Regions from separate parts of the Uliginosibacterium sp. TH139 genome, predicted to be linked through region 3. Evidence: predicted binding sites of a transcription regulator. Region 3 holds the regulator's gene; each other region holds the start of a gene.

Region 1 (4,527 bases), on a different contig from region 3:
CAGGGCCAGCGCAAGGTTCTGCAGGGCGCGATCGGTGTCGCGCAGGGAGAACACGCCGCTCACGCGCAGTTCTGCTACGGCCGGATCGCAGCGCAGCAGGCCCGGCCGGTAGCGGGCGAGTTCGGCGACGAAGTCCGCCACACGCATGTTCTCTGCCAGCAGCACGCCATTGCGCCAGGCCGCTGCGCTTTCCTGTACCGGTGTGAGGGGCGCGATCCGGGTGGCGGAATAGTGGCTGCCTTCGCCGGCGCTGATACGGATGGCCAGGTCCGGTCTGCGGCGGCTGCGCAGCTCCACCGCGCCTTCGAATACGGCGACCTGCGAGGCGTTTTCGTCCTGTCGCACGCTGAAACGGGTGCCCAGCGCTTCGATGCGACCATGCCGGCCGTGCACCCGGAAAGGGCGGTGCACGCTGGCCGGGTCCGGTGCGGTGGTGATCAGGATTTCGCCCGCGTGCAGCACGATGCGCCGCTCCTGCGCATCGAAGCGCACATCGATCCGGGTGGCGGTGGCCAGCACGATCGATGTGCCATCCGCCAGCTGAATCTCGCGGATCTCGCCCGTGGCAGTGGCGTAGTCCGCCGTGCCGCGTTGCCAGGTGTCGGTGCTGCGCAGCAGGCTGGCAGCGCCGCCCGCTACGATGGCCAGGCCGAACAGGCGGCGCAGGGTCGTGCGCTTCTGCCAGGCCTGATCTGCGGGCTCGCGCAGCACATGATGGGCGAGCTCGGACGGCAGGCCGTCAAGCTTGTCCTCGAAGATCTGCAGCTCCTGCCAGGCACGTTCATGATCGGGGTGGGCGGCCCGCCATTGCCCGCAGGCAGCCTTATCCTCCGCACGGGCGTCTTCCGACCACAAACGGGCCATCCATTCGGCCGCTTTGGCGATGATGGCCGGGCTCAGGGCAGTGGCGTCGGGGGCTGCCGGGGCGTTCATCGGTGTGCGCGGCTCAGGCGTTTTGGGCATGCAGCGCGCGGTGGCAGGCGATCAGCCCGGTGGCGATGTATTTCTCGACTGAAGAGACTGAAACCTCCAGGCGCTCGGCAATCTCGCGATAGCTCAGGCCATCTAGCCGGCACATGAGGAGCGCCATGCGCGCCTTGGGAGCGAGGCCATGCAGGATCGCATCGATCTCGACCAGGGCTTCAATGACCAGCGCGCGGGCTTCTTCGGAAGGCGCCTGCTGTTCCGGCAGGAGGGCGAGAGCCTCCAGATAGGCCGCTTCAATCTGGCGGCGGCGATACAGATCGATGACCAGACCGTTGGCAATCTGGCTCAAGTGGCGACGGGATTCATCCTGCTGCGGCATGTGCCCGCTGCTGAGGAGGCGCAGATAGGTGTCGTGGGCCAGATCGGCGGCATCGAAAGCATTGCCGAGTTTCTTGCGCAGCCAGCCTCGCAGCCAGCCATGGTGCTCGGTATAGAGCGCCTCGATTTGCCGGTGGAATGCAAAATCAGCGATGGATGCAGCGGTGGCGGACACGGCGGACTCCCTGTGCCCGAGGATGTGTATCGGGCATGATGAACTAAATGAGAATGATTATCATTTTATACATATCCGGCGAGGGTGGTAAAGCGTTTTGCCCGGCACAAAAAAAGGCCCGGTCTGGGCCGGGCCTGAAGTAGTGAGCAGTGTGGTGGCTTGAGGCAGCCAGCTGACCTGAGGAGGAAGGACAGGCCACCGGACGGCTTCAAGCGCGGTTCAACAAACTGGCGGGCGCACCGCAGCGCCTTGCAGCGAACGCTGCGGCGGACGTCGCCCACCCGTTTGTCGAACATCCGGCGGCATCAGGCCGCCGAAGTGATCAATGCGCTGATTTTCGGGCGATCGGCCTCCTTTCCTGAGTTGCGGGTTTCGGTTGAGCGGGCGTGTTCCAGTGCCTGCACGTCACCGCTGATCTGGCCGCCGGCTTCGATCAGCAGGCTGCCGTAGCGGATCGTGCCGCGTACGCGGCCGGTGGCGTGGATGACGAGCTTGTCGCGGGCAGTCAGGTCGCCCTCGAAGTGGCCGTGGATTTCGGCGACATCGATGCCGACCTTGCCGGAGAAGGCGCCTTTCTCGGCAATGCGCAGCACGCGGCTATCCATGGTGGCTTCGACGCGGCCCTCGACGATGAGGGTGTCGCAATCCAGAATTTCGGCGCCCTTGAGCTTGACCTCGGGACCGACGACCAGGCGGCTGGGTGATTCGGTGTCTGCCACCGGGGCGGGTGTATGGCGGGTGTCCGGGCTGCTGCTGGTCTGTGCGGCGAGCTGAGCGGCCTGGGCGGCGTTCAGTTCGGCGGCGTCGCGCAGGCGGTTCTGCGGCTGGAGCGCCGGATAGGCCCCGGGCGTGTGGGTGACGCGGGGCTGGCGCTCCGCTGCGGCTTCGGAACTGCGGGGCAGGGCTTTATGGAACATCTGGTCTCCTTCGTGAGCGGGGCGGCCTTCAAGGAGCGAAGCGCCGACAAGGAGATACAGTGCAGAGGCCGTGCCAGATTCAACTAATCATTATTAATCAACGGTTTGTTTGTTATTTGTGAGATCTCGTCCGGGCCTCGGGTGTCGCCTTGCAGCGACAGCTTTTCGGGCCGCTGCGGGCAAAGCCCCTTGCCGCCGGGCGAGGCGCTGTCGCGAATCGGCGACAGCCCGGATCAGGCCTGCCCGGCCGGATCTGTAGCGTCCTTGAAGGCGCTTGCTTCGAGGTGGTGGCGGGCGAGCAGGCGGTAGAACTCGGTGCGGTTACGCCGGGCGAGCCGGGCAGCCTGGGCAACCTTGCCGTCGGTGAGGCGCAGCAGGCGCACGAGGTAGTCACGCTCGAAGCGCTGGCGGGCTTCCTCGAAGGATTCGATGGCGCCGCCCTCATCCTGCAGCGCACGCTGGACCAGCGCGGCGGGGATCACCGGGGTAGTGGAGAGGGCGACGGTCTGCTCGACGACGTTCAGCAACTGGCGCACGTTGCCGGGCCATGGCGCCGCCAGCAGCAGCGCCATGGCTTCCGGCGAATAGGTGGTGACGGCACGTTTGTAGCGCGCGGCGAGGCGCAACAGGAAGTGCTGGGCGAGCAGCGGAATGTCTTCACGGCGCTCGGCCAGCGAGGGGAGGGCAAGGCTGACGACATTCAGGCGGTAGTACAGATCGTCGCGGAAACGCCCTTCGCTACGTGCGACATGCAGATCGCGATGGGTGGCGGAGAGGATGCGTACATCGATCGGCAGGCTGCGCGTGGCGCCAACCGGGCGTACTTCGCGCTCCTCTAGCACACGCAGCAGCTTGACCTGGAGGGGCGTGGGCATGTCGCCGATCTCGTCGAGGAAGAGCGTGCCGCCGCGCGCGGACTGGAACAGCCCGTCGTGGTCGCGATGGGCGCCGGTGAAGGCGCCTTTGACATGGCCGAAGAGCTCGGATTCGAGCAGCTGCTCGGGGATCGCCCCGCAGTTGATGGCCACGAAGGGCTTGCCGGCGCGCGAGCTGGCCTGGTGGATGGCGCGCGCGAGCAGCTCCTTGCCGGCACCGCTGGGGCCGCTGATGAAGATGCTGACTTCGCTGGCGGCGACCAACTCGGCCTGGCGCAGAAAGTCTTCCATCAGCGCGCTGCGGGTGAGGATCTCGCTGCGCCAGGCCGCCGGTTTGCGCGATTCACCCGCATCGCCCGAGCTGCCGACGGCGCGGCGGATCTGCGCGATTAACTCGCCCGCGTCGTAAGGCTTGGTGAGATAACCGGCCACACCGCGCTGGGTGGCTTCGATGGCCTCCGGGATATTGCCGTGGGCGGTCAGCACGATCACCGGTAGCGAGAGATGCTGCTGGCGCACCGCGTCGAAGAGAGCCAGTCCGTCCATGCCGGCCATGCGCAGATCGGTGACGATGATGTCCGGCCGCTGCGCGGCGATTGCCGCCAGGGCCGCAGGGCCACTGTCGGCACAGCGGATGGCAAAGCCACTGGCCTTGAGGCGGATCGAGAGCAGGCGCAGCAGGTCGGGGTCGTCGTCAACCAGCAACACGCGGGTGTTGGCAGCTTCGGGGGCGGTGGGGGGCTGAGTCATTTGGCTTTCGGGCGTTCCTGCATTTTCAGCTCGATCTCGCGCAAGGCGTCGAGCTTCTGGCGCATCTGTTCATTGCCTGCCTGCGCCTCGCGCAGCTTCTGTTGGCTGCTGGCCTGGGCGTCGTCGAGGCGGCGGATGTCCTGCAGCATGGGCAGCAAGAGTTGCGCCAGCGGGTGATTGCGGCCGCGGCCGTTGGCGTCCGAGGGGGGCAGATCCAGCAGGCTCAGGGCACGCGCGCGGTCGCCCGGCGGGCTGGGGGCAATGGCGTGAAACAGGGCGAGCTGCAGGCGCCGTTCTTCGCTGCGCTTGCTGGCGTAGTGTTTTTGCAGGCTGTCGGCTTCGGCCGCGAGCTCGGCCGGGTTCATGGCGCGGATCCGGCTGCTCTGCTGGAGGATGTCGAGATCCGCTTCGCTGCTTGCCTGAAGCAGGCCAACATGCCTGAGTTCGGTAGTGCTGCAGGCGCTAGCGAGCAAGACGAGCGCGCTGGCGAGCAGCAGGCTGGAGA
Region 2 (4,527 bases), on a different contig from region 3:
TGTTCCAGGTGTAGAGGCTAACAAGCTGGTCAGCGCCATCGAATGGCTGAACGAAGAGCTGACGCTGTCTGCATATGCACGCGAAAGCTTTGCTGAAGAACGCCGCATGCTGCAGGAACAGCTCGATCGCATTAACGATCAGCTCAAGCGTATCCAAGCCGATTTCGCCCCCCTCGATGAGGAAATCGCAAAGCTCAAGACGTCCAAGTCAATCGACGAGCAAGCGATGAAGGCGAAGCTCAAGCTTGAACTCGCTATCCAGGAGCAGCTTGATAAGCCTGAATCCGAGCTGGCTGACTTGGAAAAGCATTGGACGGATGAAGTGAAACGACTGGGCGAACTAGTTGCTGACTACAATATCAAGGACAAGCTGAAAGCCCTTAGCAATGACATCGATTCTAAGATGTGCGAACTCGGAAACAATTTCGACTTCGAAGAAACCTACAAGCCGTCGGCTCTCCGTTTCGATCTGGAAACGTTTGATCTGTGGTACCAGCAGGATGCGGACACACGCATTTACCTCCGATCAATGGGCAGTGGTGCCAACTGGCTGTACTCGCATCTTGCGTTGTTCATGTCGTTGCACTACCAGTTTGCGGCCCGCTCTGAGCAGGACTGCAAGATTCCCCCTATTCTTTTCTTGGATCAGCCGACGCAGGTCTACTTTCCGGCATCTTTGGATGATGGAGATGCCTTTAATGCCAAGGAGTTGGCCAAGCAGGCGAAACGAGAAGGAAGATACGATGATGACATGCGCGCCGTGACGAATATGTTCACTCAGTTCGCCAAATTTTGTTCAGACACTGTAGGCAAAACAGGGGTAACTCCCCAGATTATCGTCTCGGATCATGCAGACAACCTTACGCTTGGGGAAGGCTATCAGTTTCAAGACTATGTTCGTGCTACTTGGCGCAATCGTGGTTTCATTGCCAACTCCTAATAGCGTGATACAGAGAAATACTTCCTGTCTGTCTGATGAGTTGCCCTTCGTTTACTAGATTTTTTACGGCAGCTTTCAATGTTAAAGCTGCCATCTTTCATTTGTATCGTGAATGACAGCTAAGGCCGAGCAGGAGAAGCCCGCCTCAGGCCATGAATGACCGCTACGCTCTGTTTCCTGCTGCTGACAGCTCATGAGGCCGAACGCCCGGATTGGGTCGGAAGCGGGCGGTGATGCGGATAAAGCCGGCCGTCCGCTCAGGCCGATGATCGGCCGAGGTACTGAACAAAGCGCAAGCGAGCCTGTAAAAGCATGACTAAACAAAAAGCCCACGACATCCGCCGTGGGCTTTTTGCTGGGAAGGGGCTGAAAGCCCGACAGACTTTATTTCAGCCCGACAGACTTTATTCCTGCCTAACATCTTCATCACCAGTTGGTTTCGCGTTCCGGTGTGGCTGAAATTTTATGGATGGACAAGTCTGCGCCATTAAATTCTTCTTCGGCGTCCAGGCGCAGGCCGGCGATTTTCTTGATCGTGCCGTACACGATGCCGCCGCCGATCACGGCGACTGCGATACCGGCCAGGGTGCCGATCAGCTGGGCCCAGAAGCTCACGCCGCCCGCACCGCCCAGCGCTTGCTGGCCGAAGATGCCGGCGGCGATGCCGCCCCAGGCGCCACACAGGCCGTGCAGGGGCCATACGCCGAGCACGTCGTCGATCTTCCAGCGGTTCTGAACCTGCGTAAACATGTAGACGAACAGCGCACCGGCCACGCCGCCCACGATCAGGGCGCCCAGCGGATGCATGATGTCCGAGCCGGCGCAGACGGCGACGAGGCCGGCGAGCGGGCCGTTATGCACGAAGCCCGGGTCGTTCTTGCCCATCACCAGCGCGGTGAGGGTGCCGCCGACCAGCGCCATCAGCGAGTTCACGGCGACGAGGCCGGTGATGGCTTCGAGCTTCTGGGCGCTCATCACGTTGAAGCCGAACCAGCCCACGGTGAGGATCCAGGCGCCAAGGGCGAGGAAGGGGATGCTTGAAGGCGGGTGGGCGGCGATGGCGCCATCCTTGTTGTAGCGGCCACGGCGTGCGCCGAGCAGCACCACGGCGACGAGGCCGATCCAGCCCCCTACGGCATGCACCACCACGCTGCCGGCGAAGTCGTGGAACTTGGCGCCCAGTGCGGCTTCGATGGCCGGCTGGATACCGAACTTGTCGGCCCATACGATGCCTTCGAAGAAGGGGTAGACGAAGCCCACCAGCATGAAGGTGGCGGCTAGCTGCGGCGAGAAGCGCGCGCGCTCGGCGATGCCGCCGGAGACGATGGCCGGGATGGCGGCGGCGAAGGTGAGCAGGAAGAAGAACTTCACCAGCTCGTAGCCACTATTGACCATCAGACTTTGCGCGCCGCTGAAGAAATGCACGCCGTAGGCGATGCCATAGCCGATGAAGAAGTAGGCGATCGTCGAGACACAGAAATCGACCAGGATCTTGACCAGGGCATTGACCTGGTTCTTGCGACGCACGGTGCCAAGCTCAAGAAAGGCGAAGCCAGCGTGCATGGCCAGCACCATGATGGCGCCCAGCAGCACGAAAAGCACGTTGGCGGAAGTTTGAAACTGCTCCATTTTGGACCTCGTATTGCACGGAAGTGCTGCTTAAAGCATGAACTGAGCCAGAGTTAATTTCTTCATTAATCAATGGCTTACTTGAACATGTCGAGCTGTGGATGCGCCATATATGTGCATACGCCTTTCGTTTATGCACGCAAGCGGTGCTTGTACATGCACCGCATGAGGCGGTGTCGATGCATTTGGTGCAAAGGGTTTTGCACTGCAGCGGGGCGTCTGCTGGCGGGGTGGGCCTGTGCTGGCGTCTGGGCCCCGCCGGCTGAAGCCGGCCCTACGAAAAGCCGCGTGTCTGTGCGCGTAGCCGTGCCTGTGGGGATGGTTTTGAGCTTGTAGGGCCGGCTTCAGCCGGCGAGGCCCAGGGTGGGCATGGGGCTGTGAGGCTCAAGCCGCACCTACGAAACTCTGTGTGCCTGTGGGCTCCAGGCTTGTGGCGGGTGGGATTTTGTAGGGCCGGCTTCATCTGGCGAGGCCCAGGGTGGAGCGGGGCTGTGCGGCAAAGCCGCAGCGACGGCAAGCCGCGTGCCCCTGACTCCGTTACATCCCGATGTATTGCGGGCCGCTGCCGCCTTCGGGCGGGTGCCAGAGCAGGCTGTGCTCTGGGTCGTTGAGCTCGCAGGCCTTGCAGTGCAGGCAGTTCTGGCTGGTGATGCGTACCGTGTCGCCCTCCCGCTCATACACGCCGGCCGGGCAGTAGCGGGCTTCGGGGGCAGCAAAGCGGATCACCCGCACGCTTTCCTGGGCCGGGGTGTTCTGGCGGCGCAGATGGGGCGGCTGGTCGTGCTCATGGCGGATGTTGGCGAGCATCAGGGAACTGTTGCGGTCGAAAGTCAGCACGCCGTCCGGCTTCAGCGGCGGGCGTGCTGGGTAGTCGCTTGCGGCGGCCATCTTGCTGCGCGCCGGGGCTGGGTGGCGTAGCGTCCAGGGCAGGCGCAGGCCGAGGGCTAGTAGCCACATTTCGACGCCGCAGAAGAGCGAACCGAGCACGGTGCCGAAGCGCGACAGCAGTGGCTTCACGTTGCGCGTGTCGTGCTGCTCGCGGCCGATCCAGGAGGCGGCCACGGCGGCCGGGAAATCCGCCAGCTCGTCATGCTCACGCCCGGCCTGCAGGGCGGCGGCGACCGCTTCGGCGGCGAGCATGCCGGACTTCATCGCGGTATGCGTGCCCTTGATGCGCAGCACATTGAGCAGGCCTGCCGCGCAGCCCAGCAGCAGGCCGCCCGGAAAGCTCAGGCGGGGCTGCGACTGCAGGCCGCCTTCGTTGATGCTGCGGGCGCCGTAGCCGAGGCGCTCGCCACCGGCGAGCAGGGCGGCGATGCGCGGGTGAGTCTTGAGGCGCTGGAGTTCGTCAAAGGGCGAGAGCTGCGGGTTGCGGTAGCCGAAGTGGGTGACCAGGCCGAGGGCGACCCGGTCTTCACCGTACTGGTAGAGGAACGCGCCGCCGCCGGCTTCCCCGCCCAGCGGCCAGCCCAGGAAGTGGCTGACGCTGCCAGCACGGTGGCGCTCGGCCGGGATCCGCCACAGCTCCTTGATGCCCAGACCGTAGTGGCTTTCGCCGACGCCTTCGCGCAGGCCGTAGCGGGCTTCGAGCTCGCGCGTGAGCGAGCCGCCGGCGCCTTCGGCGACCAGGGTGTAGCGGCCGTGGATTTCGATGCCGGGCGCAAAGCGGGTGCTTTCTTCGCCGGCTGCATTGCGGCCCATGTCGCCGCTGAGCACGCCGATCAGCGCGCCGGCCTCGTTGTAGCAGGGCGCGGCGGCGGCGAAGCCCGGGTAGAGCTCGACGCCGAGTGCCTCGGCCTGCGTGCCGAGCCAGCTGCACAGCTCGCCGAGGCTGCCAACGTAAAGGCCGCGATTGTCGATCTGTGGCGGCAGGCTCCAGTGCGGCGCGGGCAGGGCGTGCTGCGCGCTGAGCCAGACGACTTCATCCTCGCTGACCTGGGTCTGAAGCGGCGCGCCGA
Region 3 (4,527 bases):
TGCGTGCCAGTGTGGGGGTTGCCGTGATGCCTACTGTGGCTGAAGCGGAGTAAGCTGTTTGAAGAAGCCCGCCGCTTCGCTCAGCTCGACAGCCTTGCGCCTGCTCGCCACGCGCGAACATTCGAGGCTGGAGCTGCGGCGCAAGCTGGCGGCAAGAGCCGGCGCCGACGATGATGTCGAAGCCGTGCTGGATCGCATGGCAGAGACAGGTCTGCAGTCTGACGAGCGCTTTGCCGAGAGTTTCGTGAGATCGCGCGCCAGCCGCTTTGGTGCCGCGCGCATCCGTCGTGAGCTGGATGACCGGGGTGTGGATCGCGAGACGGCAGCTGGCGCCATGGGCGAGGCTTTGCAGGAAGATGAACTGATGCGCGCGCACAGCGTGTGGCAGAAAAAATTCGGGGTGTTGCCGCAGGATCACAGGGAGTGGGCGCGTCAGGCGCGCTTCCTGCAGACCAGAGGGTTTGCGGTCGACATCATCAGGAAACTCTTGAAAGAAACACTGGATGAGTCTGCTCAGGGTTAGCAATCTGCAGAAACGCTACAAGGCACGCACCGTAGTGCACGACGTGTCCTTCGAGGTTGGCAGTGGCGAAGTGGTGGGCTTGCTGGGGCCGAACGGCGCAGGCAAGACCACCTGTTTCTACATGATCGTCGGCCTCGTACGTGCCGATGGCGGCAAGATCCATCTCGATGGAACCGAGCTCACCCATTGGCCGATCCACAAACGGGCGCACCAAGGGCTCTCCTATCTGCCGCAGGAAAACTCGGTGTTCCGCAAACTTACGGTCTCCGAGAACATCATGGCGGTGCTGGAGTTGCAAAAGCTCTCCAGCGCAGACATGGAAAAACGTCTGGATGAGCTGCTGGATGAACTCAACATCGGCCATTTGCGCGAAGCGACCGCTATGTCCTTGTCCGGCGGTGAGCGCCGCCGCGTCGAAATCGCGCGTGCGCTGGCCACCCGTCCGCGTCTGATCCTGCTGGATGAGCCTTTTGCCGGCGTTGATCCGATTGCAGTGATTGATATCCAGAAAATCATCAGTTACCTCAAGGCGCGCGGTATCGGCGTGCTGATTACCGACCATAATGTGCGCGAAACCCTCGGTATTTGCGATCACGCCTACATCATCAATGCGGGTGAGGTACTGGCTGGCGGCAAACCGGCAGAAATCGTGCAGAATGAACAGGTACGGCAGATTTACCTTGGCGAACACTTCCGCCTCTAGGCTTGGCCGCTCCGCACCTCCCCGTCTGTAAAGAATGAAACCCTCGCTTCAGCTCCGCCTTTCCCAGCAACTTGCACTCACCCCGCAGTTGCAGCAATCCATCAAGCTGCTTCAGCTGTCCACGCTCGAACTCAATCAGGAGATCGAACGCATCCTGCTCGAAAACCCGATGCTGGAGCGTGAAGGCGGCGACGAGGAAAGTGATGGACCCGTCCCTGTCGAGGCGGGCGAAGCCAGTGTGGCAACGGCGGGTGAGGAATACCGCATCGAATCCTCTGCTTCATCCTCCGGCGATGAGGATTTCGAGTCGCCGAGCGTGACGGACATGCCGGACAACATCGGAGAGGCTTACGACAGCGTTTCGGATGATGATATCGGCGAAGCTGCCGAATGGCGCACGGAAGGCGCCTCGCGGAATGGCGGTGGGGACGACGATGATTCCGACTTTCAGGAATTCCAGGCCGCCGCTACTTCCTTGCGGGATCACCTGCTGGGGCAGGTCGCCCTGATGCCGCTGGTTGATCGTGATCGTGCGCTGGTGCAGCTGATCATCGAAGCGCTGGACGACGACGGTTTGTTGCTGCAGGACCTCGAGGAACTTCTGCCGCTGATTCCGGCCGAATGGGAAGTAGAACTCGATGAGTTGAACATTGCCTTGCATCAGGTCCAGAACCTTGACCCCGCTGGCATCGGCGCTCGCAACTTGCAGGAGTGTTTGCTCCTGCAGATTCGCGCTTTGCCGGAAAGTGCCACGCGCGAGCACGCCATGCTGATCGCGGACGGCAATCTGGAATTGCTGGCTGCGCGCGATTTCGCGCGCCTCAAGCGGCGCCTGGGCTGCAATGATGATGCCTTGCGCGCAGCTCAGGAACTCATTTGTCATTTGAATCCGCGTCCGGGGGCTCAATTTGCACCGATGGAAACGCGCTACGTGATTCCGGACGTGGTGGTGCGCAAGCAACGTAGCGGCTGGACGGTAAGCCTCAATCCAGAGGCCATGCCGAGGCTCAGGATCCATCGGGTCTACGCCGATATACTTCAACAGAACAGGGGCGTAAGTAGTTCCTTGTCGGGACAGCTGCAGGAAGCCAAGTGGCTGATCAAGAATGTGCAGCAGCGATTCGACACCATCCTGCGTGTTTCGCAGGCCATCGTCGAACGTCAGCGCCAGTTCTTTGATCATGGTGAAGTGGCCATGCGTCCGCTGACCCTGAGGGAGATCGCCGAAGAGCTGGAGCTGCATGAGTCAACGGTGTCGCGGGTGACCACCCAGAAGTACATGGCCAGTCCCCGCGGTGTGTTCGAACTGAAATACTTTTTTGGCAGTCATGTTTCCACCGATACCGGTGGTGCATGTTCAGCAACGGCGATACGCGCGCTGATTCGCCAGCTGGTCGCGGCCGAAGACGGGAAAAAACCCCTGTCGGATGCCAGGATTGCCGAATTGTTGGGCCAGCAGGGTATCGTGGTGGCACGCCGGACGATTGCGAAATACCGGGAGTCGCTGAATATTCCGCCGGTCAGTCAGCGCAAGTCGATCTAACAGGAGAGGAGTAGTTTTATGAATCTCAACATCACCGGCCATCATCTGGAAGTCACTCCCGCTTTGCGCGAATATGTGGTTTCCAAGCTCGATCGGGTGATTCGCCATTTCGATCATGTTACGGCGACCCATGTGACCCTCTCGGTACAGAAACTCAAGCAGAAAGCAGAGGTGACTGTTCACGTGCGCGGCAAGGATATCCACGTGGAAAGTGAAGACGACGACCTGTATGCCGCCATTGATGCGCTGGCAGACAAGCTGGATCGTCAGGTTCTCAAGCACAAGGAAAAGATCAGCGATCACAACCGTGAATCGATGAAACGGCAAGGCGCCGAGAGCGCCAGCTGAAGCGCTGGACGCAGCCGGTCTGGACAGGCAGAATTGTCCGGCCGGCGATGGTTGAGGCCTTCTGCCTCAACCGCTCTGAAACCCAGAAAGCGGCGAGCTCCGGTCCGGAGACTCGCCGCTGTGCTGTAAAGACTCATGAACCTGATTTCGCAGATCCTTGACCCCGTGCGCATCCGTGTCGATGTAGCGGCCTCCGCGCGTGACGGCTTGTTCGCCGCCATTGGCGAGCTGTGCGAGCGCGACAGTGGCCTCGCGGCCCGCAAGCTGGTGGATGCACTGAACCAGCGCGAAAAACTTGGTTCGACAGGGCTTGGGATGGGAATTGCGATTCCGCATCAGCGCATCAAAGGTCTCAAAGAGCCGCTGGGCGCTTTCCTGCGCACAGCTAGCCCGATCCCTTTTGATGCGCCGGATGGATTGCCGGTCAGTCTGTTCTTCGTGATGCTGGCGCCGGAGCAGGCCAATGAGACCCACCTGCGTCTGCTCGCCGAACTCGCCCAGATGTTCAGTGACAAGGGGTTTCGTGACACCCTGCTGAGCGCACCAGATTCCGCCGCCATTGCGGCAGCCTTCCAGAACTGGAGCCTCCATGCGGCGAGCGAGCGTAGCTCAGCTGTTTGAAGTCAATCGCGCAGCCTTGCAGCTGCGCCATGTGGCCGGGCGTTTGGATTCCTTCCTGTCGGTGTCTGACAATCGGGTGTGGCCCGCTGATCTGGTTGGCCACCTCAACATGATTCACCCGAATCGTTTGCAGATCCTCGGTGAGGCTGAGTTCGCCTGGGCGCGCCGGCAGAGCCGGGATAAGCTCGATCTGCACATGATGGATCTTTTTGCCGCCACCCCGCCCGGCATGATCGTGGCAGATGACTGTGAAGTGCCCGAGCTCTTCCGCCGCGCCTGTGATGAGGCTGGGGTGCCAGTAATGGCTTCGCCGCTGGAGTCCGCCCGGATAATCGATGTACTGCGCGCCTATCTCTCGCGCAAGCTGGCCGAGCGGGTTTCACTGCATGGGGTGTTCATGGATGTGCTGGGGGTCGGGGTGCTGATCACCGGCGACTCGGGGGCCGGCAAGTCTGAACTGGCGCTGGAACTGATTTCGCGTGGCCACGGTCTGGTGGCTGATGATGTAGTCGAAATCTCGCGCGTAGCCGCTGGAGTGCTGGAAGGCCGTTGTCCGGACATGCTCAAGGATTTCCTCGAAGTACGTGGCCTGGGCATTCTCAATATCCGCACCATCTTTGGCGAAACGGCCTGCCGACGCAAGATGAAGCTCAAGCTCATCGCCCACTTGCAGCGCCGTACCGGGGCCCAGAACGAGCCCCTGCGCCTGGCGCTGGATGATGAAGACACGCAGGATGTTCTGGGGGTGCCGGTGCGCCGGGTTGTGCTGCCAGTGGCTGCGGGCCGCAA
Region 4 (4,527 bases), on a different contig from region 3:
AAGGCAACTACCAAAGCGACCTGCCGGACTTCATGGTCTTCCTGAACTGGAAGGAGCTGCCCTGGTACTGGCAAGGCACCGAGCACTTCCTGTGGGCCATGCTGCTGGTGGTGCTGGTGCCGGGCCTCTTGGCCTTCATCTTCGGTTACTTTGCCTTCCGCTCGCGGATCAAGGGGGTGTATTTCTCGATCATCACCCAGGCCATGACTTACGCCGCGATGCTGCTCTTCTTCCGCAACGAAACGGGCTTTGGCGGCAACAACGGCTTCACCGATTTCAAGCGCATCCTCGGCTTTCACATCGCAGCACCGGAAACCCGTGTCGTGCTATTCGGGCTGACCGCCGCAGCCTTGATCGGCTTCCTGTTGCTGGGCCGCTTCATCGTCACCAGCAAGCTCGGCCGGGTGCTCGCCGCGATCCGCGATGCCGAGTCGCGCGTCATGTTCTCCGGCTACAACCCCTTGCCCTACAAGCTCTTCATCTGGACGCTCTCGGCCGTAATCTGCGCGATTGCCGGTGCGCTGTATGTGCCGCAGGTGGGCATCATCAATCCCGGTGAAATGAGCCCGGCCAACTCCATTGAGATCGCCATCTGGACGGCCGTAGGCGGGCGCGGCACCCTGATCGGCCCGCTGATCGGCGCCGGCCTCATCAACGGCGTGAAGAGCTGGTTCACCGTGGCCTTCCCCGAAGTGTGGCTCTACTTCCTCGGCCTGATCTTCATTCTCGTCACCCTGTGGCTGCCACGCGGCGTGGTCGGCCAAGTCCAGGGCTATTTCAGCAAGCAGGAGAAGCGCGCATGAACGCCGCCGCGACAACAGAAAAGAAACCCGGCCTGCCGATCTCCGGCGCCGAGAGCGCCTTCGACCGCGCCGTAGGCCTTGAGCGCCCGGTTGATTCGAGCCAGCTCGATACCACGCACGGCGTGATCCTCTACCTCGAAGGCATCACCGTGTCCTTCGATGGTTTCAAGGCCATCAACAACCTGAATCTCGCCATCGACAAGGGTGAGCTGCGCTCCATCATCGGCCCCAACGGTGCCGGCAAGACCACCATGATGGATGTGATCACCGGCAAGACGCGCCCTAGCGCCGGCACCGCCTACTTCGGCCAGACCATCGATCTGACCAAGCTGAACGAAGCACAGATCGCCCACGCCGGCATCGGCCGCAAGTTCCAGAAGCCCACCGTGTTCGAAGAGCTGAGCGTGTTCGAGAACCTCGAACTCGCCATGAAGACCGACAAGGGCATCTGGTCCAGCCTGTTCTTCAAGCTCAGCGGCGAGGCCCGCAGCAAGATCGAACAGAAGCTGGAGCTCATCCGCCTCAAGGATCAGGCCCATCGCCCGGCTGGTCTACTCTCACACGGCCAGAAGCAGTGGCTGGAAATCGGCATGCTGCTGATGCAGGAACCGCTCCTGCTGTTGCTAGACGAGCCTGCGGCGGGCATGACCGATGAAGAAACCGAGCGCAGCGGCGAGCTGTTCCTGGATCTGGCCGGCGACTACACCCTGGTGGTGGTGGAGCACGACATGGATTTCATCAAGCAGATCTCCGCTCGCAACGGCAAGGTCACCTGCCTGCACGAAGGCAGCGTGCTGGCCGAAGGCTCGCTGGAGCAGGTGCAGAACGATGAACGCGTGATTGAGGTGTATCTCGGCCGCTAGCCGGGATATGTAGGGTGCGCATTGCGCACCGCATGGATGGTGCGCAATGCGCACCCTACGGAATGAATATGCTGACCATCGAAAACCTCAACCAGTACTACGGCGGCAGCCACACCCTGCGCGGCGTTTCGCTTTCGCTCAAGCAAGGCGAAGTCACCACTCTGCTGGGCCGCAATGGCGTGGGCAAAACCACCCTGCTCAAATGCCTGATGGGTCTGTTGCCCGTGGCCAAAGGCTCGGTATCTTTTGATGGCCGCGACATTACCCGGCTGGCTGCCTACAATCGCGCAGCGCTGGGCATGGCCTATGTACCGCAGGGACGCGAAATCTTCCCGCGCCTCACGGTAGAAGAGAACCTGCTGATGGGCCTCGCCAATGGCAAGGCCTCACGTGGCATTCCCGGCTACATCTACGAGATGTTTCCGGTCCTGAAAGACATGCTCAAACGCCGGGGCGGCGACCTCTCCGGCGGCCAGCAACAACAGCTCGCCATCGGCCGCGCACTCACCATGCGCCCCAAAGTTCTGATCCTCGATGAGCCCACCGAGGGCATCCAGCCCTCGATCATCAAGGATATCGGTGCCGCCATTCGCAAGCTGGCCGAAGGCGGTGAAATGGCCATCCTGCTGGTCGAACAGTATTACGACTTTGCGGAATCACTCGCGGACCAGTACGCCGTCATGGCGCGTGGCGAAATCGTCAAGGCCGGCCCTGGCAGCGAGATGCAAGCGGAGAATGTGAAGAGTCTGGTCGCCATCTAACTCGACGCCCGACTCTAGTGCATCATCACGCACCAAATGCGTGCTGATGCACTAAAAACAAGCTTCAAACCTGTCTGCGTAATGCCGGGAGCCGTTTCCCGGCATGGCACCGCTCTTGCTATGCACCGGGATAGGATTTTGAACCTGAACTCAAGTGAACGCCCCCGCTGATCCGACACACCCGCCCCCCTTCACCCAACCCCTAGGCTGGCAGGCTTCGCTCGCCTTGCGCGTGGAGAACCGGACTGGGCGCAGCGTGCTCGCCCGTAATCAGCATTACGGCCCGCTGCGCGTGCAGAAAGCGCTCTACCCGGAAGGCGATCCTGTCTGTCAGATCCTGATGCTGCACCCGCCGGCAGGTATCGCCGGCGGTGACCAGTTGCAGATCGAAGTCGAAGTCGCCGCCGATGCCCACGCCCAGCTCACCACGCCCGGTGCCGGCAAGTGGTACAAGGCACGTGGAGCGGATCAGGCGCTCGCGACGCAGGACATCACCCTGAACATAGCCGCTGGCGGCAAGCTGGAGTGGCTGCCGCAAGAAGTTATCCTATTCGACCAGGCGCAGGCGCGTGCCAGCACCCTCATCAGCCTCGCCGAAGGCGCCCGCGCCATCGGCTGGGACATCCTGTGCCTGGGCCGCCAGGCCAGCGGCGAAGACTTCAGGACCGGCTCATTCCGTCAGCGCCTGCGCCTGCAGCGCCCGGACGGCACACCGCTCTGGCAGGAAGCCATGCATCTGCAAGGCTCGGACTGCGCCATGCGCTCGCCTGTCGGACTCAATAACAACCGGGTTTTCGGCACGCTGTGGCTGGCTGGCATTACGCCGGATGCTACGCTCACCGAATCGCTGCGCACGCTCGCCATCAGCGCCGGAACATATGGGCTATCCGCCCTGCCACAAGTCACGATCGTTCGCGCCATGGCAGACTCTGCCGAAGCGATCCGCCAGTATTTTGAAGCAGTCTGGGCCATCGCCCGGCCGCATGTATTGCAACGCGAGGCAGTACCGCCCCGCATCTGGAAAACCTGATGCCATCCCGGAAACGCCTCGCGCCTGTCGACTTCGCCTTGCCGTGGCCCAGGCACTGCCTGCGGCTCGTCTTCGCGACCGGAACGTTTCCGAAATGGCATGAAATTTAGGAGAAACAATGGAACTCACCCCCCGCGAAAAAGACAAGCTGTTGATCTTCACCGCCGGCCTGCTCGCTGAACGTCGCAAGGCGCGTGGCTTGAAGCTCAACTATCCGGAGGCCGTAGCTTTCATCAGCGCAGCAATCATGGAAGGCGCCCGCGACGGACGCAGTGTTGCCGAGCTGATGAGCTATGGCACGACGCTGCTCGCCCGCGATGACGTGATGGACGGGATCGCCGAGATGATCCCCGAGATCCAGGTTGAAGCCACATTTCCTGACGGCACCAAGCTCGTCACCGTCCACCACCCGATCATCTGACGCACATGAATAAATCTACTGCGCACGCCAATCCCGAAGTTCCAGTGCTCAAGGTACTTACGTACGCCTCCGCGCCTCACTTCGGCCTTGTCGCGCTCGCTACGATTTCTTCACGCGCTTAATCCCTCAAGGAGTCCACCATGAAACGCGCTCTGATTGCCCTCGCCGCTCTGCTCCCCGCCTTCGCCTTTGCCCATGCCGGTGGCGATCATGTCCACGGCTCGGCACTGTTTGCCGGCCTCTCGCACCCCTTCACCGGCCTGGATCACATGGCTGCGATGATCATGGTAGGCGTATGGAGCATGCTGGCATTCCGCCACAACACACGTGCAGCCCTCATCACACCAGCGGCCTTTGCAGGCGTGCTGCTGATCGGCGGCCTCTTGGCCTTCGCAGGCGTACAGGTGTCCGGCGTCGAACCGATGATTGCCGCTTCCCTGCTGGTGCTGGGCCTGCTGGTCGGCCTGCAGGTGAAGCTGCCCGCCATCGTTGGCGCTGCGATAGCCGGCGCTTTCGCCCTCTTCCACGGCCTCGCCCACGGCGCCGAGCTTCCGGCTCAGCAAGCGCTGGCCGCGCTCTCCGGTATGGTCTTCAGCACTCTGGTGCTGCATGTCTTCGGCATGCTGCTGACCCGCTTCGCACTGGAACG

The links. The regulator sigma-54, encoded in region 3, starts transcription at its own class of promoters, with help from an activator protein. The targets are predictions, from matches to a motif close to TGGCACGCTTNCTGCTNA.
Region 1: C0V76_RS04295 (polymer-forming cytoskeletal protein) is a predicted target of sigma-54. The motif match lies at 2,456-2,473, and genes of this name have one in related genera.
Region 2: C0V76_RS06940 (ammonium transporter) is a predicted target of sigma-54. The motif match lies at 2,602-2,619, and genes of this name have one in related genera.
Region 4: C0V76_RS05000 (urease accessory protein UreD) is a predicted target of sigma-54. The motif match lies at 2,532-2,549, and genes of this name have one in related genera.

The regions. Positions count from the first base shown of each region.
Region 1 is NZ_PKRR01000002.1:147,751-152,277, reverse strand. It holds gene C0V76_RS04305 (FecR domain-containing protein) at 1-963, opposite strand, end outside; gene C0V76_RS04300 (sigma-70 family RNA polymerase sigma factor) at 947-1,480, opposite strand; gene C0V76_RS04295 (polymer-forming cytoskeletal protein) at 1,786-2,397, opposite strand; gene C0V76_RS04290 (sigma 54-interacting transcriptional regulator) at 2,631-4,022, opposite strand; gene C0V76_RS04285 (hypothetical protein) at 4,019-4,527, opposite strand, start outside.
Region 2 is NZ_PKRR01000002.1:741,300-745,826, reverse strand. It holds gene C0V76_RS06945 (DUF3732 domain-containing protein) at 1-940, shown strand, start outside; gene C0V76_RS06940 (ammonium transporter) at 1,367-2,569, opposite strand; gene C0V76_RS06935 (electron-transfer flavoprotein:ubiquinone oxidoreductase) at 3,107-4,527, opposite strand, start outside.
Region 3 is NZ_PKRR01000001.1:763,991-768,517, forward strand. It holds gene recA (recombinase RecA) at 1-53, shown strand, start outside; gene recX (recombination regulator RecX) at 59-523, shown strand; gene lptB (LPS export ABC transporter ATP-binding protein) at 504-1,226, shown strand; gene C0V76_RS03555 (RNA polymerase factor sigma-54) at 1,261-2,769, shown strand; gene hpf (ribosome hibernation-promoting factor, HPF/YfiA family) at 2,788-3,117, shown strand; gene C0V76_RS03565 (PTS sugar transporter subunit IIA) at 3,253-3,738, shown strand; gene hprK (HPr(Ser) kinase/phosphatase) at 3,707-4,527, shown strand, end outside.
Region 4 is NZ_PKRR01000002.1:295,212-299,738, forward strand. It holds gene urtC (urea ABC transporter permease subunit UrtC) at 1-803, shown strand, start outside; gene urtD (urea ABC transporter ATP-binding protein UrtD) at 800-1,666, shown strand; gene urtE (urea ABC transporter ATP-binding subunit UrtE) at 1,735-2,427, shown strand; gene C0V76_RS05000 (urease accessory protein UreD) at 2,582-3,457, shown strand; gene ureA (urease subunit gamma) at 3,576-3,878, shown strand; gene C0V76_RS05010 (HupE/UreJ family protein) at 4,019-4,527, shown strand, end outside.